4 regions of the Enterococcus sp. UD-01 genome follow, and region 2 is predicted to be linked to each of the others. Evidence: a T-box and tRNA genes for the amino acid it is inferred to sense, from the RefSeq annotation. Region 2 holds a T-box; the other regions hold tRNA genes.

Region 1 (7,780 bases), on a different contig from region 2:
CAAGATTTAGGGAAAGTAAATGGCTTTATTGAAGAGATGATGCACGGGCAAAAGGTCGTGAAGATTTTTAATCATGAGCCGCAGACGATTTCCCAATTTGTTGCAATGAATGAAGAATTGCGGGAAAGTGCTACGCAAGCAAATAAATATGCCAATAGTTTAATGCCGATTATGATGAATCTGCTCAATATTCAGTATGTTTTATTAGCCGTTATTGGTGGAATCTTTTCTGTCTATGGCATTTCAGGCATGACGATTGGGATGATTGCTTCCTTTCTTCAATTAAGTCGCTCTTTAAACATGCCGATCAGTCAGGTTTCCCAACAAATTAATTTCGTAATTATGGCTTTAGCTGGTGCAGAGCGGATTTTCCAATTGATCGATGAAAAGCCGGAAGTTGACGATGGCTACGTGACGTTGGTAAACGTTATTCGGCAAGGCGACCAATTGGTGGAAAGTGAAGCACGAACTGGACTCTGGGCTTGGAAGCATCCTCACGAGGACGGAACGGTTTCTTATACCGAACTGACTGGCGATGTGCGTTTTGAAGATGTTTCGTTTGGCTACGATCCTAAAAACAAAGTCTTAAAAGACATCAATCTTTATGCAGAGCCGGGACAAAAAGTCGCCTTTGTAGGTGCAACCGGTGCCGGGAAAACAACCATTACGAATTTGATTAATCGCTTTTACGATATTCAAGAAGGCAAAATTCGTTACGATGGCATCAACGTGAAGAAAATCCAAAAAAGCTCGTTAAGACGATCATTGGGAATTGTTTTACAGGATACTCATTTATTTACTGGAACTATACGTGAAAATATTCGCTACGGAAAGCTAGATGCTTCCGATGAAGATGTCATTCAAGCCGCTAAATTAGCGAATGCGGAGGTTTTCATTAACAATTTACCCGAGAAGTACGACACCGTGATTACCGGCGATGGCGAAGGCTTGTCGCAAGGACAGCGGCAGCTGTTGGCAATTGCCAGAGCAGCGATTGCTGATCCTCCTGTGATGATTTTAGACGAAGCAACCTCAAGCATCGATACGCGAACGGAAAAACATGTACAGGCGGGGATGGATCGTCTGATGAAAGGCCGGACTGTATTTGTCATTGCCCATCGCTTATCTACGATTCAAAATTCTGATGCGATTATGGTAATGGATCACGGTAGAATTATTGAACGCGGCAATCATGAGGATCTATTAGAAGAAAAAGGCGTGTACTATCAATTATATACAGGAAAAGTTGAATTGTCTTAAAACGGTACAATAAAAAAACAGCAGTCGTTAGAAAGATCTACTGACTGCTGTTTCTTATTTAATAAAACGGATAAATCGAATACGCCAAGAGAGATTCGAACTCCCGACCGCTCGCTTAGAAGGCGAGTGCTCTATCCAGCTGAGCTATTGGCGCATACTAACGCAACAAAATTTATTATAATGAACATGGAAAACAAAGTCAATCATAAATTAGAAATAACAACAAACTTTTTCTGAAAACAGCCCTATTACTGGAAATCATGAACTTTTCGTTGACGACAAGCGCTAATTTTGATATGATGTTAATGTTGTAATTGTGGTCTCCACAGCTACAACCGCACAGAACAAGTTTGTAAGTATGAGCAATCATCACTTGGGATGGCGAGTCTAAGTCTAGAAGAAGGAGGTGCTTTATAGCATGTACGCAATTATCAAAACTGGTGGTAAACAAGTAAAAGTTGAGGTAGGCCAAGCAATTTACGTTGAAAAATTAGACGTAGAAGCAGGCGAAAAAGTTGTTTTTGACGAAGTTATCTTAGTAGGCGGCGAATCTACAAAAGTAGGTGCTCCAACTATTGCAGGTGCAACTGTTGAAGGAACTGTTGAAAAACACGGCAAACAAAAGAAAGTCGTAACGTTCAAATACAAACCTAAAAAACATACTCACCGTAAACAAGGTCACCGTCAACCATATACAAAAGTTGTGATCGAAGCAATCAACGCATAATTCTTTTAAGTTGTATAGGAAAGAAGGCCTATCAATGATTAAAAGTTCTTTTAAACGAAATGATGCAGGACAAATTCTATCTTTTGAAGTCTCAGGGCACGCTGAAGCAGGTCCGTACGGCAGCGATCTCGTTTGCGCAGCAGTTTCTGCACTAACGATCAGCACTGTCAATGGAATTAACGCTTTAGCAGGTTTTGAACCGATCGTAGAAACCAACGAAGCTGAAGGTGGTTACCTTTATGTGGAGATGATTGAGCATACGAATCAGGAACAAACCAACATTGCCCAAATTCTCTTGGAAAATCTATTATTAGGTTTACAAGCAGTTGAGCAAGAACATAATGAATTTATCCAAGTGAAAACTATCAATGAAAAATAGGAGGTGCAGACGATGTTACTAAACATGAATTTACAATTATTCGCCCATAAAAAAGGTGGGGGTTCTACTTCCAATGGTCGTGATTCAGAATCTAAACGCTTAGGTGCTAAGAGTGCTGACGGCCAAACTGTAACTGGTGGATCAATTTTATATCGCCAACGCGGTACTAAGATTTACCCAGGAACAAACGTAGGTATCGGCGGAGACGACACTTTATTTGCAAAAGTAGACGGCGTAGTACGTTTCGAACGTAAAGGCCGCGACAAAAAGCAAGTGTCTGTTTATCCAGTCGCTCAATAATTTTTGAATTAAAAGCTCTATCCTTTGAATAACAAAGGATAGAGCTTTTTTTGTGATTTGAGTGAATAGAGTGTTTGACCTTGATTTAAGTTTATAAATTAGAAAATATAGTTGTTTTTTTAACTAAGATATTCTTTATTTACTGTTTAAAAATGAGTAGATCGATTTTGATCTTCCTAGACTAGCTTGACGCAATCTCGTTTGTATTTCTTTCATAAGTACACTTACTTCACAAAGCATAGAAGTATACATACCTGTAAAAAAGCTGATAATCTAGAGTAGTGCTGATAAACTGCTTAACATTATGAGTAATCATCTCTGTAATCTAAAAATATGATATTCTTTTTTTTGTGTTAGCTTAGAAAAAAATTCTTTTTATTTAAATTGCAGTGTTTTAAAATTTTACATGTTTTAGCATCAATAGAAACTACTCTATAAGAAGATTCTATCTTGAGAGGTAAGACAGAATAACCATTTCTAGTTAGTGATGATGGTTTATTGATTGTTAACAATCCTTTTTCAAAATTCCTGTTTTCCCAAGTTAATGCCAAAGCTTCACCTCCATGAATACCACTAAATAGCCATGTGCAAAACGTCTAAAACCCATTATTCATACACGTTTCAGGGATATGACTACTCCCTTTATCACTCCAATTTATAGAAACAATCAGCTCCAAGTGATAAAATAATTTTGCCAAAAACTATAAGGAGCTGATTAGTATCTACCGTCAAGAAATTTTTGAAGATATATCTCTTTTTACTTCGCAGCCTGTCGCTCGATTTTATGATCAATTGTTTCTAAATTTAGATTTATCAACAATTGATGAATATCCTAAAACTGGTCGTAAAGGCTACTCCGCTCATGTGATGATTTGTGCTTTTATTGTCATGAAAACTGAAGGTTTTCCTATGATTACTGAACTTCTAGATCATTTGAATAATAATCTGTTGATTGCTCATTATTGCGGATTTGATATTGCCAGACCTTACCTTCTTACTGGTCATTCGACAGATTCCTAAAAAATTTAGAGCATACAATTCTATCCGACCTTATGCAGGATCAAGTACTCATACTTGCAGATAAAGGCATTATTGATACTTCTTTTATCGGTTTAGACTCTACGCCAATTTCTGCGAATACAACTCTTAATAATCCCAAATCTTTTTCCCGTGATAAATTCAAGAAGGAAACTGTCCCAACCAATGATTCTGATTGTAAAATCGGTGTTCATTCTGCTTCAAACCAGATAAATGTACGAAAATACAACTTTTATTGGGGATATAAAAATCATGTATTGGTTGATTGTATCTCTGGACTTCCAATCGCTGAATTGACAACTACCGCAAATGTTGCCGACTCAACCGTTGCACTTAGTATCCTTGCGGATACTCATTCTTTTTTACCCATTACTGAATGCTCTTTTTTAGCCGATAAAGGATACGATACGAAAGCGATTTATAACTAAGTCGCACATCTTTATAACGGGGAATGTTTTATCCCACTAAACAAACGAAGAACTAAAACAGTTAAAACATTACCTAAGGGAAGTCCCATTTGTGAAGCTGGTTTAGCTATGCATCGAGATGGAAAATTTTCAGATGCTGGTCGTACTCGACAAAAATTTTGTTGCCCGTTTAAATGATCTAATGTTGGTCATTGTCCTTGTAACCATAAGAACTTCCTAAATGGGAAGAAAAATCGTGGCTGTACAAAATATCAAAAGATTCCTGATGACTTAAGACTATCTATTGATCGAACGCGTAAAACATTCAAACAAAACTACTCTTTACGTACAGAATGCGAATGATACAATGCTCGCTTTAAAAATGCTGGACAAGAGCGTATGTGGGTAAAAAATATAAATTCCGTTAGGAATTTGACTACCCTCACTCATATTTCTCTTTTATCAATTGCTATTGCTGCTATAAACTCAAATAACAGCCAGTCCTATCGCAAACTTAAAACCTTAAAACGAATTGCTTGAACCTCTTAACTGAATAGCTAAATTTTTTCGTAGTTTTCACTACGTCAACTTTGTGATGCCCTCAGATAATCATTTTTTTATTTTTTAAAGATTACCATGAAGAGTTACTAGATTGAATCAGCCATTTTGCTTTTCACTAACTACTAAATGCTAACAATCTATATATAGTTAAGTCTCACTTAGAAAAATATGTATAGAGTAAATTCTTATTGTTAACTTGTTTAACTTTATTCTCTAGATAAGAAAGAATCTAACGGAAAATTTTAAAGGGTAAGTATATATTAATATTTGTACCTTTTTTATTTAATTTAAGTGTAATAGAATTTCTTATATAAAGGAGAAATACATATGAAACCAAAAATTTTAATTGTGGGCACTGAACAAAAGGAAAGAAAAATAGAATGTCGAGTTAATCAAGAATATTACAAAATTTTATTTGAACTTGGAGCAATTCCAATCATTTTACCTATAGTTAAACTATCTACAGAAGAACTTGAGGGATTAATAGCAGATTTTGATGGTCTACTTTTAATTGGTGGGCAAGATATTTGTCCTAACAATTATGGACAACATAACAAATCAGAGCAACTTTATGAGAATCTAAGTCTTTTGAAGCCAGATGTCAAACGAGATATGTTAGAAATTTCTTTATACCACTTAATGAAACAAGAAGCTAAACCAATATTAGGAATATGCAGGGGCATGCAAATAATTAATGTAGCAGAAGGTGGAGATTTGAAGCAAAATTTGCAAAATAGTAGTATTAATCATCAAATTGAAGAAGATGGATGGATTAATTATCACGAAATTATAATTGATGAAAAATCAAAATTATTTAAGTTACTTGGGAGAAAAGAGTATCAGATTTCTTCTGTCCACCATCAAGCCATTGGAAAGCTTGGTGATGGATTACAAGTTTCGGCAAGAGCTTTAGATAATATTATTGAAGGGATTGAGTGTTGTAATAATCAAAAATTTATTTTAGGAATACAAGGTCACTGTGAGAAGATTTTGAAAAATTATCCACTGTATAAAAATATTTTTAAAGAGTTTATATTATTATCGAAGAAAATTAAGAAGCTCGAAATAATTGATTAAAAACTTAAATTATAAGAAAAAATTAGGGGGTAGGTAATTAATGGAGGAGATTTTTGAATTACCAATATATAAAAAAAGAGGTATGGATTTTATAACTCACAAAAAAGACATAATAAGTAACTTTCCAGATAATTTTAAATCTAAAAAACTGTCAGAGGCAATACATAATAATGATGTTGAGTATGCTTCAACATCTGGTACTACAGGAGAACGAATGCAGATAATTCGAAGAAAAAAATGGTGGGATAGTGAGTATAAGAGGACTTACCAAGCACATCCGTTGTTGCTTTCTAGCTTGGAAAATTTTAGAAATAAGGCTGTATTTACAACTGCTATATGTTCCAATACAACATGTCATTTAGGAGAAGCAACTTTAGAAGAACGAACGAAAGGAAAAACGTTATATCTAAATTCTTCTTTTAATCCATGGACATGGACAGAGAAAGATATTAATAGAATTATAGAAGAATTGGAAATGCATAGACCATATTACTTAGATATTGACCCAGTGTATTTCTATATTTTTTTAAAGTTGAAAGAAAAATTTAAAATTAAAAAGGAGCTATTTCAACCGACAGTTATTACAATCAGTTATGAATATTGTCCCACAAATTTATATGAATATTTAAACGAATTTTTTAGTGGAGAAGTAGTTAATCTTTATGGAACAACAGAAACAGGATATTTATTTATAGGCAATGAGTTGAAAATGAGCTTCATTGATTATAGTTCCGAAGTATCTTTTAAGCAAATCTTAGATTCTAATTATTATGAATTGATTGTGACGAGTTACAAAAATGATTTGATGCCTTTAATAAATTATCTTGTAGGCGATATTGTCTATATAAGTGAAAAACAATACAAAAAATTTGGAAAAAGCAAGGAAATAACAAGAATATCAGGCAGAAAAAGAGATTGTTATATAAGTAACAGCCAGGTCATTACGATTTACGATATTGATTGTTTAATCCGTAAAAATAGTTCTATTCATTTATTTAAAGTTCAAATTAAAAATGATTATATAGAGTTTCAATATATTGAAGATGAGGCAAATGATATTGAAATAACTACAATTGTTAGAGAGATAAAAAAATTGTTTAACAAGCAAGTTAAAGCTATTTCGGTAACAAAAATCATGCCAGAAAATTCTGGGAAATTCCAATTATTTACAATAAAAGGAGAATGATATCCATGGAGGCTATAGTAAGTATTTTTGATTATCCTGAAGTAAGCAATTATATTCACGAGAATTTCAAAGAAGAGTATCAAGTACTCATATGTCATAAAAGTATGATTAAAAGTGACGAAAGAGAATTAGAGAAATTTAATGAAGTAATAAAAATGAATAATATATTCGATTATGATGAGGTTGAGAAAAAGATTAGAGATGTTGAGAAAAAATATAAAATAGCAAATGTAGTTTCTGGATTTGAGCTGACTTTGGAAATTGCTTCTGAAATGAGAAATAGATTCGGGATCAAAAAAGGTCCTAGTTTAGAAGAAATAACTAGAGGTAGAAATAAGTATTTAATGAAAAAAAATGTGCGTAACTTTGGCATAAAGATCGCCAATTTTGAAATTGTTAGAAGCATAGAAGATGTAAAAATATTCGTAGCTAAGTATGATTTTCCAGTTGTTATAAAACCACTTTCAGCTGCAGGTGCTTTAAATACTATAAAAATCAATAAAATGAGTGAGCTTGAGCAATACACATTTACAAATGATGAATACCTCGTTGAAGAGTACATTTTAGGAGAAGAATATCATTGTGACTCTGTTATAGAAGATGGGAAAGTAGTATTCCATAGTGTAGCTAAGTATTTAGAGAAACCCATTAATGTGGAAAATGGAATAAGTAGCAGAGGTTCTATTATATTTCCTTCAATATATGAGAAAAATCCTATTGTTAAAGACATTATAGAAATGAATCAATCAGTAGTTGAAGCACTAAGCATATCGAATTCGGTATGTCATGCTGAATTTTTTGTAACAGATTTTGGAGAACTTTATTTTGGAGAAATAGGGCTTCGG
Region 2 (7,780 bases):
ACCTCTTGCAAAACCTAAAAAATGTGCTACTATGAATAGGAAAATTTTGAACCGTTCTACTAAAATATTTTTGTTCTGCGCACTAAAATTACACATCAATCAACGGAAGGATGTTTTCAGTGAAAGAACTCACTCACGGTAATCCCGCAAAACTGATTTTTTTCTTCACGATTCCTTTATTAATCGGTAATATCTTCCAGCAATTTTACAATATGGCTGATATGATTATTGTTGGACAAACCTTAGGAAAAGACGCCTTAGCTGCAGTAGGCTCTACCGGCAGCATTACTTTTTTAATTATCGGCTTCGCGCAAGGGTTGACCGCTGGACTATCAATTATTACCTCGCAATATTTCGGCGCCCAAAATTATCAAGGAGTGAAAAAAAGCTTCGCTACCAGCATTTTGATTAGTGCTGCTGTAACGATTTTCTTAACTGTTTTAAGCTTGGTTTTTGTTCATCCGATACTGGTTTTAATGCAGACGCCTCCTGAAATAATTAAAGATGCTCAAACCTTTATTTCTATTATATTTGTTGGTATTTTTGCCGCAATGGCTTTTAATTTACTTTCCAATATGATTCGGGCTTTAGGCGACAGTCGAACGCCGCTTTTCTTTTTAATCATTGCCAGTGTCATCAATGTTGTTTTGGATTTGATTTTAATTATTAACTTTCATATGGGGGTAGCAGGAGCTGGTATCGCTACTGTCACTGCACAGATCATTTCAAGTATCTTATGTGTCCTCTATATTCGCCGCAGAATACCCAATTTACAGTTACGCAAAAAAGATTTTGCTATCAATAAAGAAGAAATCCGCACGCATTTAAATATTGCTCTGCCGATGGCTTTCCAATCTTCCATCATTGCCATCGGTGCGATTGTTTTACAAGCTGCCTTAAATAGTTTAGGAACAGATGTGGTTGCCGCACAAGCTGCATCCAGCAAAATTGAACAATTTGCGACTCAGCCTATGATGTCCTTTGGTATCGCGATGGCGACGTTTACTGCCCAAAATTATGGCGCTAAAAATTACAAACGAATTATTCAAGGCGTGAATCAATGTTTAGTGATGAGTATTGGCTTTAGCTTTTTAGCCGGCGCCATCGTAATTTTCTTTGGAGATCACTTGGTGACTTTGTTTGTCAGTGCTAAGGAAACAAAGGTTTTAGCTCTTGCACAGACCTATTTTAATGTCAATGGCAGTATGTATTGGTTATTAGCAATATTGTTCATTGTCCGTTATACCCTGCAAGGTCTTGGTCAAAGCGTGATTCCTACTTTAGCCGGACTTATGGAGCTGGTCATGCGCTCCTTTGCAGCGATTATTCTAACGGCAGTCTTTGGCTTTATCGGAGCAGCACTTGCCTCACCACTAGCTTGGGCCGGATCTGTTGTAGTGTTGATTGCTTCTTATATCAAAGCGATGAACCGACTTAAATCCTTGGAACGGGCTAAAATGAACGAAGGCTTATAAATGTATTTTTTAACAAAAAAAACGGCTGCTCTGTTTAATTTACAGAGCAGCTGTTTTGGTTTAAATCGTTTGTTTTTTTCCGATCAATTGGCGCCATTTTGCTTTTACGGCATTGCCCATTGGCTCTGACGCTTCTTTGACTGCGCAATATTTGTCTACCATTGTTACAATATAGCTTTCTTTGTATTTCGGCGGTGCAATGGTTGCGCCCCACATATGCTTAATAATGATATCTCGTTCTAAGTCAGAAAGCTCTGTCAGCTTTTCTGCATTTTTAACGGCAATTCTAGGATGCATGTAGGCATGAGAGCCTTCATCGAATTTTGTTGTGCGCCAGTCATAATAAAATAGATCATGCAATAAGCCGGCACGAGCAGTCGCTCTGGCATCGCCATTCCATTTTTTGGCTAGCTTGTAGCTATTGTATGAAACACTGATTGAATGCTCTAAACGAGTTGAATGAACATGCTGAGTATAGTTGCTTAAACGCTGTACTTCTTCAGTTGCCAGTAAATCTTCTACATAAGACATATATTCCTGATCTTCACGCCATTTTTCCGTCATTAATTCTGGTTCCACCTTTTTATGTAAGCAATAATTAAATGATTGCTTTGCATTTTGATAAAATTCTTTGAATGACATCTGTTTCCAAAGAATTTTTCGACTTGTATGCAGTATAGCACCTTGTTTTTGGAAATACTAGGAATTTCAACTTCCGTAAACAAACTTTAATATTTCCTTTATAAACGTATTTTCTAGTATATTAAATGACTATCTTTACAAGATGCTTATTAAAAAAATCCTTTACCCAGTCAAAAAAACTAGCTAAAGGATTTTTTTTTAATTACATTTCGTTAGGTGCATGTAAGCCCAATAGACGTAAATCCTCTTTAAGAATCGTAGCCATGGCAAAGACTAAAGCCAGACGCGCTTCTTTTTGTTCATCTTCAGCTAAGATTTTAACATGAGCATAGTATTTATTAAATGCTTGTGCCAGTTGAATAGCATGTTTGGCGATAACAGAAGGCTCATATCTTTCAGCCGCCTGCAGGACCACCTCTGGGAATTTTTGTAATAACTTCACTACTTCCCAGCTGTCTTTATCGTTTAATTGATATGCTTTGTTTTCATCAATCGTGAAATCTGCTTTTCTTAGAATACTCATTGACCGAGCATGCGTGTACTGCACGTAAGGTCCCGTTTCTCCTTCAAAACGAACGACTTCATCCAAAACAAAGTCAAAGTTATTCAAACGATCATTTTTCAAATCATGGAAAATAACCGCACCGATTCCCACTTGCTTCGCAACTTCTTCACGGTTTGGCAAATCAGGATTTTTCTCCATAATTTGTTTGTTGGCAAGCTCGACGGCTTCATTTAATACTTTTTCCAATAAAACAATTTTTCCTTTTCGGGTGGATAGCTTTTTACCGCCTTGGGTAATCAAACCAAATGGTATATGATGCATATCGTCTGCCCAATCAAATCCTAGTTCTTTTAAGACCGCTTTAAGCTGTTTAAAGTGGTTGGATTGTTCATTACCGACGGCATAAAGAGATTGTGCAAAATCATACGTCCGTTTACGATAAATGGCAGCAGCCAAATCACGCGTAATATAAAGAGTCGCTCCGTCAGATTTTTTTATTAAGGCCGGATTTAGATCATAGGCAGACAAATCAACGATTTCCGCTCCGTCATTTTGTGTCAGTAGATGCTTTTCTTCCAGCATCGTTACGACTTCTGCCATTTTATCATTATAGAAAGCTTCGCCATTATAAGAATCAAAGGAAATTTCCAGCATCGCATAAATTTTATCGAATTCTTTTAGCGACTCTGTCCGGAACCACTGCCATAGTTCTGTGGCTTCCTGATTGCCTTCTTCCAGCTTTTTAAACCACGCGCGTGCTTCTTCTTCTAATTCAGGTTCAGTTTCAGCTTTTTCATGGAAATCAACATATAGACGCAACAGTTCAGCAATTGGTTCATTTTTGACTGCTTCTTCTGAGCCCCATTTTTTGTAAGCGACGATCAATTTACCAAATTGAGTCCCCCAGTCGCCTAAGTGATTAATGCGAATTGGTTGATAACCAATTTTTTCTAAAATATAGGCAAGTGAGTTCCCAATAACGGTAGAACGTAAATGTCCCATTGAAATTGGCTTCGCTATGTTTGGTGAAGACATATCGATCGGCACATTTCCCTGCCCACCGATATTACTGTCACCATAATGGCCTTTATCCTTAGCAATTTGCCCAATGACAGCTTCTGTAATCATAGCTTTGTTCATAAAGAAATTCAAGTAAGGCCCAACGACTTCGATTTTTTCAAAATCCTTACCGTCAATTTTTTCAGCTAAATCGGCAGCGATCTGCTGGGGCGCTTTGCGGTAAATTTTTGCCAGAGAAAAGGCTGGAAAAGCAACGTCACCATGCTCCGCAGATTTGGGATTTTCCAATAGCTGCGCGACTTGCTCCAAGGTTAAATCATCCTGTACTGCCTGAAAAATCGCTTTTGCGACTATTTCTTTGTTATTCATCATCGTTCCTCCTATTAATTTTAACGTTTTACTTACCATGTATTCATTTAGTGGATAAATACAAAAAAATCCCTGATGCTTACGCATCAGAGACGAGATTTTCCCGCGGTACCACTCTTTTTGTTCGTCAATTTGCAACGAACCTACTTTAATCTATAACGGTAGATGCCGTCTGCCTAAGCAGATTCTCAAAAGTGCGGTTCCTTCATCCAGTTATTTTCGGCTTGCACCTTCCCGAAATCGCTGTGGTAACGCAAATGAAGTACTCTCTTTTTCATCGAATCATTATTAAACTTGTTTTATTATAGCAAATTTTTTTTACTGTGCCTAGTCCTATTTTGCTTAGTTCATCGGTACAAAGCTTAAGCCCGGTTCTGCATTTAAAGATAAATCAGCCACATGTCCCTTTTGCGCTTCTACAAAAGCAGCACCGCCAATCATAGCGGCATTATCGCCGCATAAATGAAGAGGAGGAACAATGAAAGTTACCTCTGGAAGCTCCTGAGCCATTTGTTCACTTAAGCTTGCCCGCAAGCCTTTGTTTGCGGCCACACCACCAGCCAGCACTAGCTGCTTTACTGGAAATTCTTTACATGCACGTAGCGTTTTTGCTGTTAGAACCTCTACAACACTCGCTTGGAAGCTAGCAGCTAGATCTTCTGTTGATAGCTCTTCATCTCGTTGCTGGGCATTGTGAACCGTGTTGATGAAGGCACTTTTTAAGCCGCTAAAACTAAAATCATAATTCTCTTCTTTCAGCATGGCCCGAGGAAAGTGATAGGTATCTTTTCCTAAATGAGCCAATTCATCAATCTCTTTACCACTAGGATAGCTTAAGCCTAAGACACGACCTACTTTATCATAAGCTTCGCCAGCAGCATCGTCTCTTGTTTCGCCTACGATTTCATAGGAGCCGGCTTCTTTCATATAAACTAATTCGGTATGTCCTCCACTAACCAATAATGCCATCAAAGGAAACTGTAAAGACTCAACAAAATTAGCGGCATAAATATGGCCCGCCATATGATTTACAGGTATCAAAGGTAAATCATGCGCCCAAGCAAAGGCTTTCGCTGCTGAAATCCCGATCAATAAAGCTCCGACTAAGCCTGGACCATAAGTTACAGCTACACCGCTCAACTCTTGCGGTATTACTTCAGCTTCAGTTAACGCCTCATCAATACATAATGTAATTTCTTCTACGTGATGGCGACTGGCTACTTCTGGCACCACACCGCCAAAGCGTCGATGACTTTTCACCTGTGAGGCAACAATATTCGCTAAAATATGCTTGCCGTCTTCTATAACAGCGACACTGGTTTCATCACAGCTACTTTCAATAGCTAATAATAAATTTCTTTCTTTAGTAAACAAAGTCATTTTTTCACGTCCTTCAATTTCAAACACATTACGACCCCATCCTCTTGCGGATGACTATAATAATTTTTACGACAATTAATAAATTCAAAGCCGTTTTTTTCATATAATTTTTTTGCGGAAAGATTGGATGCCCGAACTTCTAGAAACGCCTGCGTAAATCCCTGTTGTATCCAATGCGCTACCGCCTGTTTCAGCAACTGTTGCCCTACGCCCTGACCTTGATGTTCCTTCGCTACGACAACATGGTTTATTTCTATTTCATCAAAAATTTCATGATAGGCAATAAAACCAAGCCACTGCTTTTCTTGAACTAGAACAAAATACTCACTAAGCCGCTGCTCAATATCCGCTGCAAACTGTCTAGCTGACCAAAGACTGCCATGATCATACGACTCTTCACATATTTCCCAAAGCCTTTGTGCTGTTTCCGGTGAAAAATCGCGCTTACTTAGGTACATCATTTTTCACTTCTTTTAATGGCAAAATCATTTCAAGAGCATCTTCATTATTCTCAGTGTAATATTCGGGTTTAATAGTACTTGACTGAAAGCCTAGCTGCCGATACACGCGCTGCGCATTTTTATTGCTGATTCTAACTTCTAAGGATAGACAGTCACATTGGTGTGCTTGGGCGAATGCTTTCATTTCTCTGATCAAAAAACTTCCGATGCCTTTGCCTTGATAAGCCTTTGCCACAGCTACATTTGTGATATGCGCTTCTTTGTCAAAAATCCGACAGCCAATGAAGCCCACTGTTTTTTGCTCTTTTTGGATCAGCAAATACAAATGCGGATCAGCAACCTGTAGCTCTACTAAAAAAGCGGTTTTAGTCCACGGCAGTTCTCCATTGTATACTTCTCGTTCAATTCCTAGTAAATCTTTAATATCACTATTGGCAACAGAGCGAACGAAGTAATCCTCATTTGAAATGGTCACGTTCTTCTCATTGTATTTTTTACTTTTATTAAATAGCTTTGTGAGATGCTGTAAAAGCTTAAATTTTTTCGACATAATTTTCTACCTCAGGCTGATTTTCCTTTAGCCAATTTTCTTCCGCTTCCACCCGTTTCAAATAGTTTGGCAGAAAATGATGCGGTTCAGCAATAACCTCTGCCTTACTTCCCAGTTCAGCTAGTACAGCTCCATGAGGTATTTGCCAGTGGGCGATGCGATTAATTTCTGCGGTTGGTAAAGTATGATGAATTTGTTCTTGAAATTTTTCAACATCCGTTCCTACAAAGAAAACATTTTCGTAGTCTGCCAGCTGATTTAACCAATCTGTTAAGGCGATATGCTGCTCTGCAATGATGGTTTGCAGCTGGCCAGCTTCCATTTTATAAGCACCGGTATAAACATTATTTCTGCGAGCATCAAACAAAGGCACGATGATGCTATTTATCGTGATACAATTCGCTGCCACTGTTTTTAAACTTGAAACACCAACAAGCTCTTTATTCAAGGTATAGGCTAATGTTTTCGCCGTGGTTACACCAATTCTCAAACCGGTATAAGAGCCTGGTCCTTGGGCGACGACAATCCGATCTAATTCTTTAGGTGTTAAGCCTACCTCTTGCATTAGGCGTTCAATCGCCGGCATTAAGGTTAGACTGTGGTTTCTTTTTACCGTTATTGTATATTCTCCCAACAAGCGTTGCTCCTCGTTCACAGCAATTGTCAAAGTTTGGTTGGAAGTATCTATTGCTAAAATACGCACACGAATCCCTTTCCTTCTATAATATAGTCGTTTTATTGTAGCATATTTTTACAGCCGCGTAAAAAGCAAAATAAAAAATACAGAGGTGAAGCTGGCGTTACAGCTGACCTCTGTATTTTTTATTATTTGTAATTCGCTTCTAGATAGTCAATCAGCGGTTTGCTGATATTTGTCGCTGTATCATTTTTTCTTGAATCTTCAACCATGATCATCGCTGAAAATTTATTATTGCTGCGATCCATAGCCAACAAGAAACTATTTTCCTTGCCTACGGTATCTTGTTTGTCCTTGATTTCAGCTGTTCCAGTTTTAGCAGCTAAAGAAAAATCAGGATTATACATATTGTGAACATAGCCATCTTGATCTTCCACGCTACCTAAAAGATCCGTAACAATTGTATTGGCAGAGTCAGCTTTGACGACATTATCCTTTGTTTTTGTTTCCTTATTCAACTCGATTTTCGGATAAACCAGCTTGCCGCTATTTTGGAACACACTATACATCGCCGCTTGTTGGATCGGCGTAATCAACAGCTGACCTTGACCATACCCTGTGTCTGCCAAGAGAATTTCCGAATTGAACTTATCTTCGTTTGAAATTTGTGCCGGATTCATCGCAATCGGCAAATCAAGTTTTTCACCAAAAATAAAGTTTGATAGCCCTTTTCTAAAGGTA
Region 3 (7,780 bases), on a different contig from region 2:
AAGAAATGTGCTATGATTATGATAACGATTACAAAGGGTGGTGGAATAATGATAGATAACAGAAAAGAATATATATTAACTATCTTAAAAGAAAAAAAGTCCGTTCGTATTTTGGACTTAAGTAAGCAGTTAAAGGTTTCTAGAGAGACCATCCGCAAAGATATTATGGAAATGGAGGAAGAAGGGCTGCTGAAAAAGACATACGGCGGTGCGGTTTTGGACGAAGCCAATATCGAAACTGACTACGAACGAAGACGTGCGGAAAATAAAGAGCAGAAAGAAAGCATTGCAGAACGTGCCTATCAATTTATTGAACCAGGAGACACTATTTATCTAGATTACGGAACAAGTACGTATGCTTTGGCAAAAAAATTAGTTGATTTTGAAAACTTGACAATCGTTACCAACAGTATTCCCATAGTGAATTTGTTAATCCACTCTCCGGGAATTCAACTGATTATTTTAGGAGGAAATATTCGGAAAAATGAAGATTCATTATTTGGTACGTTCGGCTTGAACAATGCCAAGGAAATATTCGTTGACTTAGGCTTTTTCGGTTGTGCCGGTATCGATATTAAATCGGGCGTAACGAATTATCATATGGGTGAAATCGAAATTTCCAAGGTCATGCTTCATCAAAGTAAAACAGTGATTTTGTTGGCTGATGAAACCAAGTTCGGCAAGTCAGCTCTTTATAAAACCTCGAGTTTGGAAGATTTAGATATCGTTATTACGACTAACATTAAAGAAGCGGAAGTAGAAGAAGAATTCTCAAAATATGATTTTGAAGTTATTAAAACGCAAGGAAGTGAAAAGAATGGTTAAAAAGGAATTTTTATTTAACACTTCTTTTAATACAAAGGAAGAGCTGTTTCAAGGTGCAACTGAATTTTTAGTTCGTAAAGGCTATGTGTCAGAGGCGTTTGAAACGGCGTTAAACACCAGAGAAAAAGCTTTTCCAACCGGGTTACCAACTGTACCACCTGTTGCAATACCGCATACAGACGGTACGTTTGTAAAAAAAGATACAATTTTATGTATCGTTAATCAGCAAGAAATTGTTTTTAATGAGATGGGAGGTGACGAAGAGGACATTGTTCGGCCAAGAGTATTTTTTATGTTAGTGCTTAGTGAAGGTGAGACGCATCTGGCTCAATTGCAAAACCTCATTGAAAAAATTCAAGGGGGCGAATTGGTGGCGAAATCTTTAGGTGCTAAAAACTTAGAAGAATTTGAACGTGCTGTAAATCTGTATTTGTAAAAATAGTTGAGGAGGAATAATGATGAAAAAACGTATTATTGTTGCTTGTGGCGGTGCTATAGCAACTTCTACTGTAGCGGCTAACCGTATCAGAGAGCTGTTAAAAACCAATGGCATTGATGCAGAAGTAAAGCAAACTAGGATTACCGAATTAGATACAGAAAAGGATGGAGCAGATTTAATCGTTACAACGGCCAAAGTGAAAAAAGATTATGGTGTACCAATCCTTCACGGTGTAGCCTTTATTTCAGGGATTGGTATTGAAAAGCTGGAGCAACAAATTTTAGATGCCTTAAAATAGGAGGAGGGGTTTTTAATGGGAGTTATTCAATATATTGTTGATTTAGGTCCGACAGTCATGTTGCCGTTAATCATTTTTATTATCGGTGTTTTGTTAAAACAAGGTATTGGAAAATCGCTTCGTTCTGGTTTGACAGTTGGAATTGGTTTTGTCGGAATTAATTTGGTTATTAGTTTAATGACGGAAAATTTGGGTGATGCGGCTAAATCAATGGCTGATAATTACAATTTAGGCTTGAATGTTATTGACTTAGGCTGGCCGGGCACCGCGCCTATGGCATGGGCCTCAAACATGGGCTTGATTGCGATACCAATTGCAATCGGAGTGAATATTTTAATGTTGGCGACGAAACTGACAAAAGTGGTCAATGTTGATATTTGGAATATTTGGCACATTGCTTTTACAGGAGCCATGATTCAAGTAGCGACAGGAAGCTATGTTTGGGCAATCGTAGGGATTGTCATTCACGCAGCAATTATTTATAAGCTGGGAGATATTTTTACTCCCGTTACGGATGAATACTTTGGGTTAGAAGGAATTGCGATGCCTCACGGTACTTCGGCCTATATGGGGGGTATTGCAAAACCGATTGATGATTTGATAGAAAAAATTCCCGGCTTAAAGAAAGTAACCTTAACGCCGGATCGAATTGAAGAACGTTTAGGTGTTTTCGGTCAGCCGACTGTCGTTGGAGCTATCTTAGGGTTTGTCATTGGTTTATTAGCAAAATATTCTATTGGCCAAGCGGCAACTTTAGCGGTACAAATGGCTGGGGTAATGGTTTTAATGCCGATGGTCGTTAAGCTGATTATGGAAGGACTCATTCCTATTTCCGAAGCGGCTCGTACAATGTTGGATAAACATTTTTCAGGAAGTGATTTTCGGATTGGTTTAGATTGTGCGTTAATGCTGGGAGATCCAGCAGTGGTAGCTTCTTCTATGCTATTTGTTCCATTAACCATCTTAATTGCAGTAGTTTTGCCGGGTAATAATATTCTTCCGTTCGGTGATTTGGCAACTATCGGCTTTTTCGTAGCCATTGCCGTAGGAGTACACAAAGGCAATATTTTCCGCGTATTATTTTCAGGTACCGCTATTATGACGATGACATTATGGATTTCAAATCAAATGGCGCCGATTCAACAAGCGCTGGGTCAACAAGTCGGCTTGACAAAAGCAGGAGAACAAATTTCTTCTATGGACCAGGCAGGTTCTCCGATTACTTATCTATTGTCTAAGGGAATTACGTTGGAAATGGGGCTTGGCTTTTTTGTAATCCTCGTACTTTATGGTTTTTGTGTTGCTTACACGTATACAAAATATAAACAAGGAAAATTATATGTTGAATCAAAAGAAGCTTAGGAAGGTGAGAGCAAGTGAAAGCTTTAACGGTAACAGATGTAGCAGCGTTTGAATTGCAAGAGATTGCTAAACCATCACCTAAAAAAGGCGAAGTATTAATCAAGGTGGCATACGTAGGTGTTTGCGGGTCGGATTTGCCTCGTTATTTTGACGGTGGTGTTCATCAATTTCCTCAAGTGCTGGGTCATGAATTTTCAGGAATTGTTGTTGAAACGGGTGATGCAGTGGATTTAGCAAAAGGGACAAGAGTAGCGGTTGCTCCACTCGTTCCATGTAATGAATGTGAACAATGTCGAAGCGGTCATCCACAATTATGTTTGCATTATAGTTTTATTGGCTCAAGACAGCAAGGAGCAATGGCGGAATATGTGATTGCGCCGGCTGAAAATTGTTTGGTGGTACCAAAAACGTTAGATTTAAAAATTGCAGCGACAATTGAGCCTTTGACTGTAGCTATTCATGGTGTTGAACGCATCCGTACAAAAGCCGGAGATAAAGCAGTTGTTTTGGGAGCGGGAACAATCGGTTTAATGACAGTGCTTGCGTTGCGTGCTAGAGGCGTAGGTGAAATTATCGTGGTTGACTTAAATGAGCAAAAATTAAAGTTGGCTCAAAAAATTGGTGCAGATTTGGTGGTCAATCCTTTGAAAACTAATTTAGATACGTATTTCGAAGAACATGGGCTGGGAACCATTGTTTTTGAAACAGCAGGCAATCACATAACACAGGTACAAGCGGTAAAATACGCGGCGCGCAAAGCAAAAGTAGTCTTTGTCGGTACTTCTACTCATCCTGTACAATTTGAAGCAGAGGAGTTTGAGTTGATTTTACGTCGGGAATTAGAATTGACCGGTTCCTGGATGTCTTATTCTGCACCTTTTCCGGGATTTGAATGGCATGCAGCGTTAAATTATTTAGCAAAAGGTGAAATTGATACCCGACCATTAATTACTGGCATCTATTCTTTAGAAGATCAAGCTCTGCCCTTTGAAAAAATGCGTGAAAAGAATTCAAAAGAAGTGAAGGTATTATATGAAATTGGAGGGGAAGAACAGTGAGCGACATGCACAAAGCACGCTTAAAACGAATGTTGAATGAAGCTGGTATCATCGCAGCGTTAGCGATTGATCAGCGCGGCGCCATGGAAAAAATGATGGGGCAATTTAAAGAAAAAGCCACTGCGGAAGATATAATAGAATTTAAAACCTTAGTTTCAAAGGAATTAACACCCTACACATCTTCCATATTACTAGACCCCGAATACGGATTACCTGCGGCCAAACAGAACGATCCAGCCAGTGGCTTGTTACTAGCATACGAGAAAACGGGATATGATGCAACTGTTCCTGGAAGATTACCTGATATTTTAAATGAATGGTCTGTTCACCGCTTGAAAGCAGCCGGAGCAGATGCCTGTAAATTCTTACTTTATTATGATATTGACGAAGAAGAGGCAATTAATGAGCAAAAACATGCCTTTATTGAACGATTAGGCGCTGAATGTCTAGCAGAAGAAATGCCGTTCTTTTTAGAGTTGGTTTCTTACGATGCAGCGGGTTTAGCTGCCAACAGTGCAGAATATGCCAAACGCAAACCCCATAAAGTCAATGATATGATGAGAATTTTTTCTGATGAAAAGTACCATGTGGATGTTTTAAAAGTAGAAGTTCCCGTGAATATGAATTTTGTAGCCGGCTATGCTCAAGGTCAAGCGGTCTATTCTCAAGAAGAAGCGGCACAATACTTTGTCGAACAATCTCAAGCTACCGCGCTGCCTTTTATTTTCCTAAGTGCAGGGGTTTCAGCAGAGCTTTTCCGCGATACTCTGCGCTTCGCTAAAGAAGCCGGCTCGACTTTTAATGGTGTTCTTTGCGGCCGAGCAACCTGGGCTGAAGGTGTTGGCATCTACATTAAAGAAGGAAAAGATGCTGCGCTTAAATGGCTGCGCGCGCAAGGAAAAGAAAACGTCGCGCAACTAAATGATGTATTAGCTGAAACGGCAACGCCAATTAAACTATAAAAAATGTAAAACTGGGGAAGTAAATAACTGCGAGGTTGAGCCAAAAGTCGTTTAGGTTCGAGCAATTGGAGTAAAAGCCGACCAATAGGCTTTTTATATTGATCGTCTTTTATGAAATTGCCGAAGAACCTGACTTTTGACCACCGTTTATTCGTAAGTAGTGGGCGGGACAAGACTGTTTTTTTAGTTTTGTTTCGCCCACGTTTTGGTTTATGTAAAAATATTTTGAACGGCCAGCAGAGTTAACGCAAATGCAATAAGAACTCGTTATTTTTTCATTGATTCATGAATGAGCTGCTTCAGACAATTGCAGTTGCTTTTTTATTAAATAATAAAACGTAAGTCATAGAATCCTTTTAAATCAAAATATTTGTATAAAAAAATAACCGCTTCTATACTAAAAGTAACCAAAGATTAGGAGGATGAATGAAATGGAACAAAGAAAAACAGGTTTTAGAACCTATTTTACCGATGGCGAGGCAGGTGTTAATATTTCTTGGGGCTCTATTTTTGCAGGAGTAATTACGTTTTTAGCTATTTTTATGACACTTGGTCTTATAGGTTCTGCAATTGGCTTCGGAACACTTGAACCCACTTCAAATAATCCTTTAGAAGGCGTCGGAACTGGTTTGATTATTTGGACAATTGTTACAGTGGTGCTTTCACTTATGGCAGCTGGGTTTGTGGCTGGTGTGGCAGCTAGAAGAATTGGCTTGCTGCACGGCTTCTTAACTTGGGCTACCAGTATGTTAGTCGTAATGCTGTTGGTTAGTTATACAGCTATCAGCACTTTTTCAGCCGTAGGTTCACTTTTAGGCAATATCGCTTCCGGCGTGGGAAATGGTGTGGGTGCGGTTGCTTCGACAACTGGAGATGCTATTTCAAAAGGCTTTGATAAAGTTACAGATGAAATAGGGACAGTGAATACCCAAGAATTGCAGGGAAATGTAAACAAGTATTTAAAAGATACGGATGTACCAGAGCTGCAGCCAGATTATTTAAAAGATCAAATGAATGAGGCTACGGATAAAATTAAAGAAGCCGGTAAAGAAATTGCTAAAGATCCTGATAATGCAGATAAAGTTTTTGATGATACTGCAAACTCTTTACAGGATCAAGCCAAAAAAATTGGAGACTCTGTTGATAGGGATGCGATTGCAAACGCCGTTGCTAAAAATAGCGACTTGTCTCAAGAAGAAGCTCAACAAGCGACGGATAATATTTATAATGGCTTAAAAACAGCCACTGATGAAGCTCAAAAACAAATTGATACAGCTCGTACGAACTTGGAACAAGCGAAAGATGATTTAAAAGAAACTATTGACGATGCTAGAAAAGCGGCTGATGATGCAGCTGATGCGACTGCTAAGGCTTCTATCTGGGGCTTTGTTGCGATGATTATCGGTTTAATTATCACTTCATTAGCCGGCTTATGGGGAGCAAATTTAGTGAAAAATCCTGAGAGAGAAATCAAAATGTAACGGATATAAAAAAATAAAATAAGTAGTTTAAACAAGAAGTTGTTAGTGAGGGAAAACCTTCCTAACAGCTTCTTAATTTAATATAGAAATTGCTTTATTTATAGGATACAATAAAGACAGTATTAAACAGCAAATTAAAATAGCTTTTGTCAGGAGCGGATCTTCGCTTTCGTTGGCTGACTGATTGGTCGGTATCAAGCGTTTAAAAAGTTAAAGGATTATGCTGCAAATTTTTATTTTGATTTTTTAAATAATGAATTCCTTGTTTCAAAATGCATTGTTAAAACAAAAAAACACCTTTACGCCAAGTAAAAGTGTCTGCAAGTATTGATTTCAGTGATTTTATAAATAACGCGTCCTGAGGGAATCGAACCCCCGTCTCAAGAACCGGAATCTTACGTGATATCCACTACACTAAGGACGCAAGCACGAATACTAGTTTAGCTGATAATTCGAAAAAATACAAGAGGAAGAGTAAAAATAATGAAATTTGAACAACATTTATCTCAACAGCAAAAGCAAGTTCAAAAGTTAGCCATGACACAACAGCTGCAGCAGTCTATTCAAATTTTACAATATAACACAGAAGAGCTTTATTCTTATATAGAAACAAAATCACTGGAGAATCCTTTAATCGACATTCAAACGGAAAGCAGTAATGATTTTTCAACGGCAAGTTCAAGAACGTACACCGGCGAAGAAAATAATTATCTCAATCAAATTCCTGATAATCATACATCGTTGTTTGAATATTTAATTGATCAGATTCATTTAAATTATCGGGATACGTATCTTCGAACATTGGTTTTATTTTTAGTGGAATACATTGATTTAAACGGTTATTTGATGATTGATTTACAGGAGGCCGCTGCTAAAACAGGAGCCAAATCGATTGAAATGCTTGACGCCTTGACCTTAATTCAACAACTAGATCCGGCTGGTGTTGGTGCACGCGATTTGCGGGAATGTCTGCTTTTGCAGATTGAGCGAGATGATGCGGCGCCTGAATTAGCTTATATTGTCGTTGAAGAAGAATTCACGCATTTAGCCGAACGTAAATGGGCTCTGATAGCGAAAAAATTTAACGTGGAACTAGCAGAAATTCAAGTGATTTTTGATTACATTCAAACCTTGACGCCGGCTCCAGGCAGTATTTTTGAATCGACCGCTGGTTTATATATTCGTCCTGATTTAACTATCAAAGTAAAGAATAACCAGTTGATTGTCACGTCCAATAAAACTGGGACACCAAAAATACAGTTTCAGCAGGACTATTTTGAACGAATGGAAGCGACAGAGGATGCCGAAGTTCAAAAGTATATCCAAGAAAAGAAAAATGAATTTGAATGGCTGGA
Region 4 (7,780 bases), on a different contig from region 2:
GATGCAGAAGAATCCTTAGTACAGGCGCACCATGCACAAACAGGAATGCTGACACAAGAAGCACAAGGAAATCATATGGAAGTTACGTTATTGACTGTTCACAGTCAGGATCATCTGATGACTTCAATTGCTTTTACTGATTTGGCGAAAGAAATTATTGATTTGTATCGTCGTATCAGCAATGAATAGGTAGACTTATTTCTTTTTTGAACGGAAGAAATCATTAAAGTTTTTTGAACGGAACTTTAATCACCTGTGTTTTAAAAAGCACGCGCTTTTTAAATAAATAATACTTATAGGGGGAATTAAAAAATGGATGGATTAACAGCCTGGATGGAAAAGTACATTCTGCCGGTGGCTGGCAAAATTGGTGCGCAGAAACACTTGGTCGCACTACGTGATGCTTTTATCGGCACGATGCCAGCGACAATGGCCGGATCAATCGCAGTAATGATCAACGCGATTATTCGTGACTTGCCTCAGCAGTTCTTTTCTGATTATGCAGCAAACCTTGCTGCCGACAAAGGAATCTTTGCAGTTATCAACGTTATTATTGGGATTAATGGATTTGTTTGGAACGGTACGTTGGCAATTGCCGGCTTAGTTTTTGCCTTTTCTTGGGGCTATAATTTAGCTAGAGCGTATAAAGTCAATGATTTAGCCGGTGGTATTGTTGGGGTTGCTACATTAATTCAAGGAATCGCTTTTTCTTATTCTAATACATTAGAAACAGCTGTTCCAAAAGAGTTAGTTAATACAATCAATGCCGGTTCTGCCGATTCAGGCTGGACAGCAACAGCACAAGGCTTAACTGCAGGCGGCTGGGGCTGGTTGAAACTGGATCATTTAAATGGTAATGCGTATTTTACTGTTATGATTATGGGTGCAATTTCTGTTATCATTTTCTGTAAGTTAATGTTGGCAAACATCACAATCAAAATGCCGGACTCCGTTCCGCCAGCAGTATCAAAAGCGTTCGCTGCGATCTTACCAGCGACTATTGCGTTATACGTTATTGCAATTATTAATTTTGTTGTTGGTAAAATCGCAGATGGCCAATTAATTATTGATCTTGTTCAAAAATATATTGCAGAACCATTCTTGGGCTTATCTCAAGGTATCGGTGCAGTACTAATCGTTACAATTTTTGTACAGATCTTCTGGTTCTTTGGTATTCATGGGCCAAACGTATTAGCGCCTGTTTTAGAAGGTATTTGGGGCCAAGCGCAATTAATCAACATTGATATTTTCCAAAAAGGCTACAAAGGCTTGACTGGTACACCAGCCGTTTTAAAAGCAATTGAAGACGGCAAAGCTTATATGTGGGTTCGTGGTTCATTTGATGCCTTTGCCTGGTTTGGCGGTTCAGGTGGTACGATTGTATTGATTATTGCCATCTTACTGTTCTCTAAACGAGCAGACTATCTAACGGTTGGTAAATTGTCATTAGGACCTGGTATCTTTAACATTAATGAACCAATTATGTTTGGTCTACCAATCGTATTAAACGCGATTATGTTTGTACCGTTCTTGGTTGCTCCAGTAGTAGCAACAACGATTGGCTGGTTGGCAACCTACTTCGGTTTAGTTGCCCCGGTTTCTCAACAAGTAACGTGGGTTGTTCCACCGCTATTGCTTTCATTCTTAGCGACAGGAGCTGACTGGCGTGCACCGATTGTTACGCTAGTGTGCATGGTTGTCACATTCTTTATTTGGACACCTTTCGTGATTGCAGCGAATAAAATGGAACCAACTGATTTTGAATAAACAATAAAAAATGAAGCAGGTTGCTTTCATCTAAAGGTGAAAGCAACGGCTTTATAAGTGAAGGAGCAAAAACAATGATTACAATTGCAAGTGCAATGCAGCAGGAAGAAATCAAGAAGTTATTAGAAAGCTATGACGGCGGTGATTTTACATACAAGTTCTCAAAAAAACAAGGAATCAAATTATTTTTTGAAGTAACGGGTGAGCCACAGGAAGCGGCGGCCAAAGCGAAAGCATTAATTAAAGAACAATCTTGGGGCAGCGTATTATTTTTCCAAGCAGCGGCAGTTTAAAAAAGATTGGATGGATGTAAAATGGTAAGAAACGGCTTATTTATGTGCAGTATTGGTTTTTTGATAATTTTATTTACGTTGAATCCTGTTACAATGACCTATGATTTGTTAAGCATGACAACTGGTTTCTTTTTAGTTGTGGCCGGTGGCTATATCTTTTTCAAAGGAAAGAAAAATGAAGAAAATAAAGAGAAGAAACAGCAAGAGGTGAAGAAATAATGGAAATTACTAAAAAATTAAACATTCCGGCGCCTTACTTTTATGAAAAAGTGATTGATTCTGTTCTTTTTGATATTCGCAAGCACACCGGGAAAAGTTTGACAAAAAAACAATTGAACAATTTTGAATATGTAAAATCATTTTCTAAAAACAGTCGGGCCAAAATTAAAGTCGAAAAGGTTGTCGATAACACTGCTTACCACTTTAGAACCTCCACAACTAAAAATGATTTTTCAGTAGCTTATGATATTGTTCCGATTGATGAGAAATCCTGCGAAATTCATTATCAAGAAAAAATGGAATCCTTTGGTTTTTTACAAAAAATGAACGATGCTATTTTAGGAACGATTTTAATGTATTTTAAAAAGCGTCAATTTAAAAAAATGCTACAAATGATTGAAGAATCTTATTAAGAGTGTTGATAAGCACTCTTTTTTTGTGCACAGTCAAGCAAACATAAACGATTTGTGAAATGCGTTATACTGACTTAGTATTTTATGAAAAGTCACAGGGAATCAAAAAAATTGCTTTATTGAGTCAACCTAGTGGCTCTGGATGTTTTGTTTGAGGTTGACACATAGTTAAAAGAAATTTAAAATAATTGAGTATGTTCTCGTAGCTCAGTAGGATAGAGCAATCGCCTCCTAAGCGATAGGTCGCTGGTTCGATTCCAGTCGGGAACGTAAAAAAAACTTTAAGTCGTTGGCTTAAAGTTTTTTTATTTTTGAAGTAGATCAACATGCAATTTCAGTAAGCTGTATTACTCAACTCTTCAAGTGGGATTTTTGGCTAGTTCAGTTGAACGAAAGCGTCTTAGGAATTTAAGGATTGTTTTTCTTGCTAATTCAATAAGTACGCACAGAAAAAATACAAGCAATGGCTCAGCTACTGCACGTAAGATAAATTGTGGCCAAGGATCTAAAAAGTGTTCTGCATTTTTAAAGGTTTGAACCCATAATGTATCTCGAACAATGGGATTATCATGAATTAGGAGCACTGCAAACATACATGACCCTAAAAGCTTTGCTAGAAGGCTCTGGATGTTCACCTTTAACAACAAGATAAAGAGGCAAACTGAAAAGACTAACGCAGTCAAGCTGTTTAATTCAGCTAGGAAATAATGTGAAAAATGCAAAGCAAAGGAATCGTTCAAGCTGTTTATCAGCTTTGGTCCCGCTATGATTAATGCAAATGAAAAAATGCCAAGAATAAGCAGCAATGCTGTATGTCTTTCTATTATTTGATCTTCGTATTCTTTGATTAAATAGCCGATCAGAACAAAAATGATCATTAAAAATAATTTATCCAGTGAAAAACTAGTACCATAATCTGTTACGTTTTTTAACACGGCAGACAGTCGAGCAGCACAAATAAAAAATATCAGTGAAGACAAGATTTTTTTATTATCAACGGCTGCTACAAATGTTTTAAGCATTGGTAGCAATAAATATAAAAAGAAAAAATACGTTGGAAACCAATAAAGGGATAGGGGGATTGGAAAAAGATAGCCCCATCCGTATTTACTTAATTGAATCTTACCTAAAAAAAGAAAAAGTAAGTAGATGGATAGTGAATAAAAAGTGACTAAACCCCACAACTTGCTTAATTTCTTAGGTTTCCACGTAGAATCTGTTAAAAAATAGCCAGTAATTAAAACAAACAAAATTACGCCAATTTTTCCGAAACTTCCGATAACTTCGATGAAATACTGCCTATTAGAATATACTTCAGAAAATACCCACTTGCTATGTACTGCATAATGATGAAAAACAATCATTAGCATACTGATAATCCTGATCAATTCAATATTAGAACGCCTCGCCAACATCTTCCCCTCAAACTCCTTTTGTAACATTTGTAACTATAATGTAACATACATTCAATAAAAAACAATAGATATTCAAATGTAATTAGAAACTTAAGGTTTTTTTAAGCAAGATAATGATTAAATAAAGCTTTTCATCTTGTTTTGTAATATTACGTTAATATTAAATACGCTGTTTGGATAGAATTAATTGCTCTAAAAGATTTTTTTTAAAATCGGTACAAAAGGAATATAAATATCAGAAAGAGCCGCTATATGTTGTTTTGGTATTAAAAAAAATCATTTTGTATGTTTTTGGTCATATTTTTAAAAAAATTATTTTCAAAATGATAATATTTTTGCATTTACTATTGTAAAGCAACTTGGGCATATTATATAATTATTGTGTTATTAAGAAAGGAAAGTGAGAAAATGAAAAAGGTTAGTTTATTTTTAGTTTTTGCATTTACAGCATTAACGTTAGGGACAACAGCTAATGCAGCAGAACAAATTTCTGTAACGCCGGAAGCTGGTTTTGGTGATGAAAGTGTTCTTCAAGACTCTGGAACGGAAGAAGCCGCTGCTACACCTTATGCTGCGTCGGCACCAACAGTTACGTATCGTACGCATATTCAAAAAATCGGTTGGCAAGGTTGGAAACAGAACGGGAAAGCTTCCGGAACCTCTGGGCAATCCAAGCGTTTAGAAGCAATTCAGCTGAAAGTTCAAAATTCACCTTATAAAGGCGACATTCAATATCGTACGCATATCCAAAATATTGGCTGGCAAAGTTGGAAAAAGAATGGACAGACTTCTGGAACCTCTGGGCAATCCAAACGTTTAGAAGCAATCCAAATTAAATTGACAGGTGAGCTTGGGAAAAAATATGATGTATTTTACCGTGTTCATGCGCAAAACTTCGGTTGGATGGGCTGGGAAAAAGGCGGACTGCCAGCTGGAACAGCTAAGTATGCTTATCGCCTAGAAGCTATTGAAGTAAAATTAGTACCTAAAAAGAATTACACAACTGTTAATTATTCATCGAAAGTTTCATTTAGAGAAAAGAAAACCTATGCAGGCGAATTAGATCCTAAAAAATTGGGTGTTCCAAATTCTTATCTAAAAAATGGACTAAAGTTATTTAAGGATACAAAATCATTAAAGAAATTTGTGGATGCAGAATTAAATGATCCATATCGTAAAACAATTTATGTTAAAACGTATCGGATTACCCAAGGGCTGAAAACGATTGGCTATTCAGCTGAATTATTTGGACCTTATTAATAAATAAAAAAACATACTAAAAGTAGTGGGCGAGACAAAACTAAAAAACAGTTTTGTCTCGCCCACTACTTACGAATAAACGGTGGCCAAAAGTCAGGTTCTGCGGCAATTTCATAAAATTCGATCAATATAAAAACATATCGTTCGTTTTTTGCTCCAATTGCTTGAACCTAAACGACATTTGGCTTAATCTCTTCTTTGCTAGTAATTTTTATTCTGAATCAATGCAGCTAGCTTTAACCAATCTTCTTGAATTGTTTTTTCAAGTGTTTGATTATAGAAAACAGCAGCTGGATGATACAAAGGAAATAAAGTAAAACGATTGGACGTTGCAATTAATTTTTGTTGGATAGAATCAAAATGAAGGATTGGTAAGTTCAAACTTTTCCCATGATACGCAGAAATAGTGTAGCTTTTTCCTAATAATCGCTGCAAACCGATATTGCCCATTGGAACCAAAATTTCAGGCTGAATCGTTTCGATCTCAAAGTCCAAAAGAGGCGCAAAAGCTGTTACTTCTTTTTGTGTAGGCGTTCGATTGGGATATTTTGTTTCGATGATTCCTGTTTTACTTTGGTACTTCTTTATGTGAAAAGGGCGACTACGAACAGCACTGGTAATATAGATATCTGAACGATTTAAGCCTGCGAGTTCCAGCCAGCCGTCTAGCTTTTTGCCTGCTCTACCGCTAAAGGGAATATTTGTGTCGACTTCCGTTTTGCCGGGCGCCTCACCGATTAACATTAGAACAGCATTTTTAGGCCCTTGACCAGATAAAAAGCCTTCTAATTGATGACCAGCTAATTCCTTCTCTACCTTTTTAACTAATTCTTTGGGATAGTTCAACTAAAACAGCTCCTTATACTTGACTTCACTTTATACTATTAGTATAGCCTAAAGTCCGTGTACTTAGAAACTATCACGTGCTGTAAAATAAAAAAGAAGAGTGGGCGGAACAAAACTGTTTTTTAGTTTTGTTCCGCCCACTACTTACGAATAACTAGTGATCAAAATTCCAGCCAACCTCTTTTAGAAGTACTAAGCCCAGTCACCGTTGCGGAAAATCGGTACGCGTGTTCCATCTTCACGAATGCCGTCAATGTTCATTTGATCAGAGCCGATCATAAAATCAACGTGTGTGTGACTGCGATTAAGTCCGGCCTCAATCAATTCTTCTTCGCTCATTTCCGTTCCGCCTTGTAAATTAAATGCATAAGCAGAACCGAAGGCTAAGTGATTTGACGCGTTTTCATCAAATAAAGTATTGTAAAAGGTGATGCCAGATTGAGAAATTGGTGAAGGATCAGGAACTAAAGCAACTTCTCCTAAACGGCGGGCACCCTCATCTGTTTCCAGCAATTTACCTAAGACTTCTTCTCCTTGTTCTGCAGAAAAATCAACGACTTTTCCATCCTTAAAGGTAAAGCGCATGCCTGAAATGGTTGTACCGGCATAGCTGAGTGGTTTTGTGCTTGCAACTGTACCGTCAACACGGCGGCTGTCAGGTGCTGTAAAAACTTCTTCTGTTGGCATGTTGGCCATGAATTTTTCCTTGCGGGCATTATCACTACCGGCGCCTTCCCACAAATGATTTTTTGGCAATCCAACAATCAGATCTGTGCCGGGCGCTGTATAATGTAAGGCACTGAACTGCTCTTTATTTAATTCTTCAGCTTTTGCAGCTAATTTTTCATCATGTGCTTGCCATGCTGCTACAGGATCGGATTCATAAATCCGTGTTGTTTTAAAAATTTGATCCCATAAAGCTTCTACTTGTTCCGTTTCCGGTAATTCAGGAAAGACTTTGGCTGCCCATTCTTTACCGGCAGCGGCAACAACTGTCCAACTGACTTTGTTCGCTTGAGTGGCTTTTCTTAAACTTGCCAAAGCCTTGCCAGAGGCGCTTTGAAAAGCGGCTACTCTATCAGCATCAACACCGGCTAAAGCATCAGGGTTGGCTGAAACCACACTAATGCGGCTGGCGCCTTTTTCCACCCAATCGTTTGTTTGATCCACTTTATATGGAGGAATATTGTTTAGATACTTTTCATCAGCATGCTGTAAAAATTCACGTTGGATAATATCATCATTCCATTGTACAATCACTTCGCCTGCGCCAAGCTTGTAGGCTTCTTGCGTAATATAGCGAGCTAATGGCGCTTGATCCACGCTGATCTGTAAGACCACGCTTTGACCTTTTTGCACGTTGATGCCTGTTTCCACAATTAAGCGTGCATATTTTTTTAATAACTCATCAAAATTTGGTAATGTCATAAAATAACCTCCTGATTTGTGCGGATATAATCGCTAATATCATAACACGTAAAGTCAATGAGCTCAAACGATCAAGCGGAGCTTTATGATTATTTAATTCACGTAAAAAGGAGAGAAAACAGCTATCTTATCCATTTGT

Evidence for each region. A T-box is a leader RNA that pairs with one kind of tRNA and senses whether it is charged. The one in region 2 lies ahead of argS (arginine--tRNA ligase), so its partner is inferred to be a tRNA-Arg.
Region 1: it encodes a tRNA-Arg, which carries the amino acid that the T-box ahead of argS (arginine--tRNA ligase) is inferred to sense. The anticodon was not compared.
Region 3: it encodes a tRNA-Arg, which carries the amino acid that the T-box ahead of argS (arginine--tRNA ligase) is inferred to sense. The anticodon was not compared.
Region 4: it encodes a tRNA-Arg, which carries the amino acid that the T-box ahead of argS (arginine--tRNA ligase) is inferred to sense. The anticodon was not compared.

What each region holds. Positions count from the first base shown of each region.
Region 1 covers NZ_JBIYEU010000004.1:23,030-30,809, reverse strand. Annotated here, with positions in the region: gene ABH902_RS05020 (ABC transporter ATP-binding protein) at 1-1,260, shown strand, start outside; tRNA gene ABH902_RS05015 (tRNA-Arg) at 1,341-1,414, opposite strand; ribosomal protein L21 leader region at 1,584-1,659, shown strand; gene rplU (50S ribosomal protein L21) at 1,679-1,987, shown strand; gene ABH902_RS05005 (ribosomal-processing cysteine protease Prp) at 2,022-2,366, shown strand; gene rpmA (50S ribosomal protein L27) at 2,379-2,666, shown strand; gene ABH902_RS04995 (hypothetical protein) at 3,020-3,217, opposite strand; gene ABH902_RS04990 (transposase) at 3,459-3,686, shown strand; gene ABH902_RS04985 (transposase) at 3,719-4,132, shown strand; gene ABH902_RS04980 (gamma-glutamyl-gamma-aminobutyrate hydrolase family protein) at 5,000-5,749, shown strand; gene ABH902_RS04975 (hypothetical protein) at 5,790-6,935, shown strand; gene ABH902_RS04970 (acetyl-CoA carboxylase biotin carboxylase subunit family protein) at 6,941-7,780, shown strand, end outside.
Region 2 covers NZ_JBIYEU010000001.1:454,351-462,130, forward strand. Annotated here, with positions in the region: gene ABH902_RS02230 (MATE family efflux transporter) at 120-1,475, shown strand; gene ABH902_RS02235 (HD domain-containing protein) at 1,536-2,039, opposite strand; gene argS (arginine--tRNA ligase) at 2,320-4,011, opposite strand; T-box leader at 4,097-4,298, opposite strand; gene tsaD (tRNA (adenosine(37)-N6)-threonylcarbamoyltransferase complex transferase subunit TsaD) at 4,354-5,391, opposite strand; gene rimI (ribosomal protein S18-alanine N-acetyltransferase) at 5,388-5,852, opposite strand; gene rimI (ribosomal protein S18-alanine N-acetyltransferase) at 5,836-6,402, opposite strand; gene tsaB (tRNA (adenosine(37)-N6)-threonylcarbamoyltransferase complex dimerization subunit type 1 TsaB) at 6,386-7,105, opposite strand; gene ABH902_RS02265 (penicillin-binding transpeptidase domain-containing protein) at 7,228-7,780, opposite strand, start outside.
Region 3 covers NZ_JBIYEU010000018.1:21,262-29,041, forward strand. Annotated here, with positions in the region: gene ABH902_RS13220 (DeoR/GlpR family DNA-binding transcription regulator) at 49-825, shown strand; gene ABH902_RS13225 (PTS sugar transporter subunit IIA) at 818-1,261, shown strand; gene gatB (PTS galactitol transporter subunit IIB) at 1,284-1,562, shown strand; gene ABH902_RS13235 (PTS galactitol transporter subunit IIC) at 1,578-2,924, shown strand; gene ABH902_RS13240 (galactitol-1-phosphate 5-dehydrogenase) at 2,939-3,982, shown strand; gene lacD (tagatose-bisphosphate aldolase) at 3,988-4,944, shown strand; gene ABH902_RS13250 (hypothetical protein) at 5,376-6,425, shown strand; tRNA gene ABH902_RS13255 (tRNA-Arg) at 6,778-6,849, opposite strand; gene rpoN (RNA polymerase factor sigma-54) at 6,909-7,780, shown strand, end outside.
Region 4 covers NZ_JBIYEU010000008.1:54,081-61,860, forward strand. Annotated here, with positions in the region: gene ABH902_RS08715 (PTS lactose/cellobiose transporter subunit IIA) at 1-189, shown strand, start outside; gene ABH902_RS08720 (PTS sugar transporter subunit IIC) at 313-1,767, shown strand; gene ABH902_RS08725 (hypothetical protein) at 1,842-2,060, shown strand; gene ABH902_RS08730 (DUF3188 domain-containing protein) at 2,082-2,279, shown strand; gene ABH902_RS08735 (DUF3284 domain-containing protein) at 2,279-2,692, shown strand; tRNA gene ABH902_RS08740 (tRNA-Arg) at 2,889-2,962, shown strand; gene ABH902_RS08745 (acyltransferase) at 3,052-4,134, opposite strand; gene ABH902_RS08750 (hypothetical protein) at 4,516-5,367, shown strand; gene ABH902_RS08755 (uracil-DNA glycosylase) at 5,569-6,213, opposite strand; gene ABH902_RS08760 (aminopeptidase) at 6,406-7,641, opposite strand.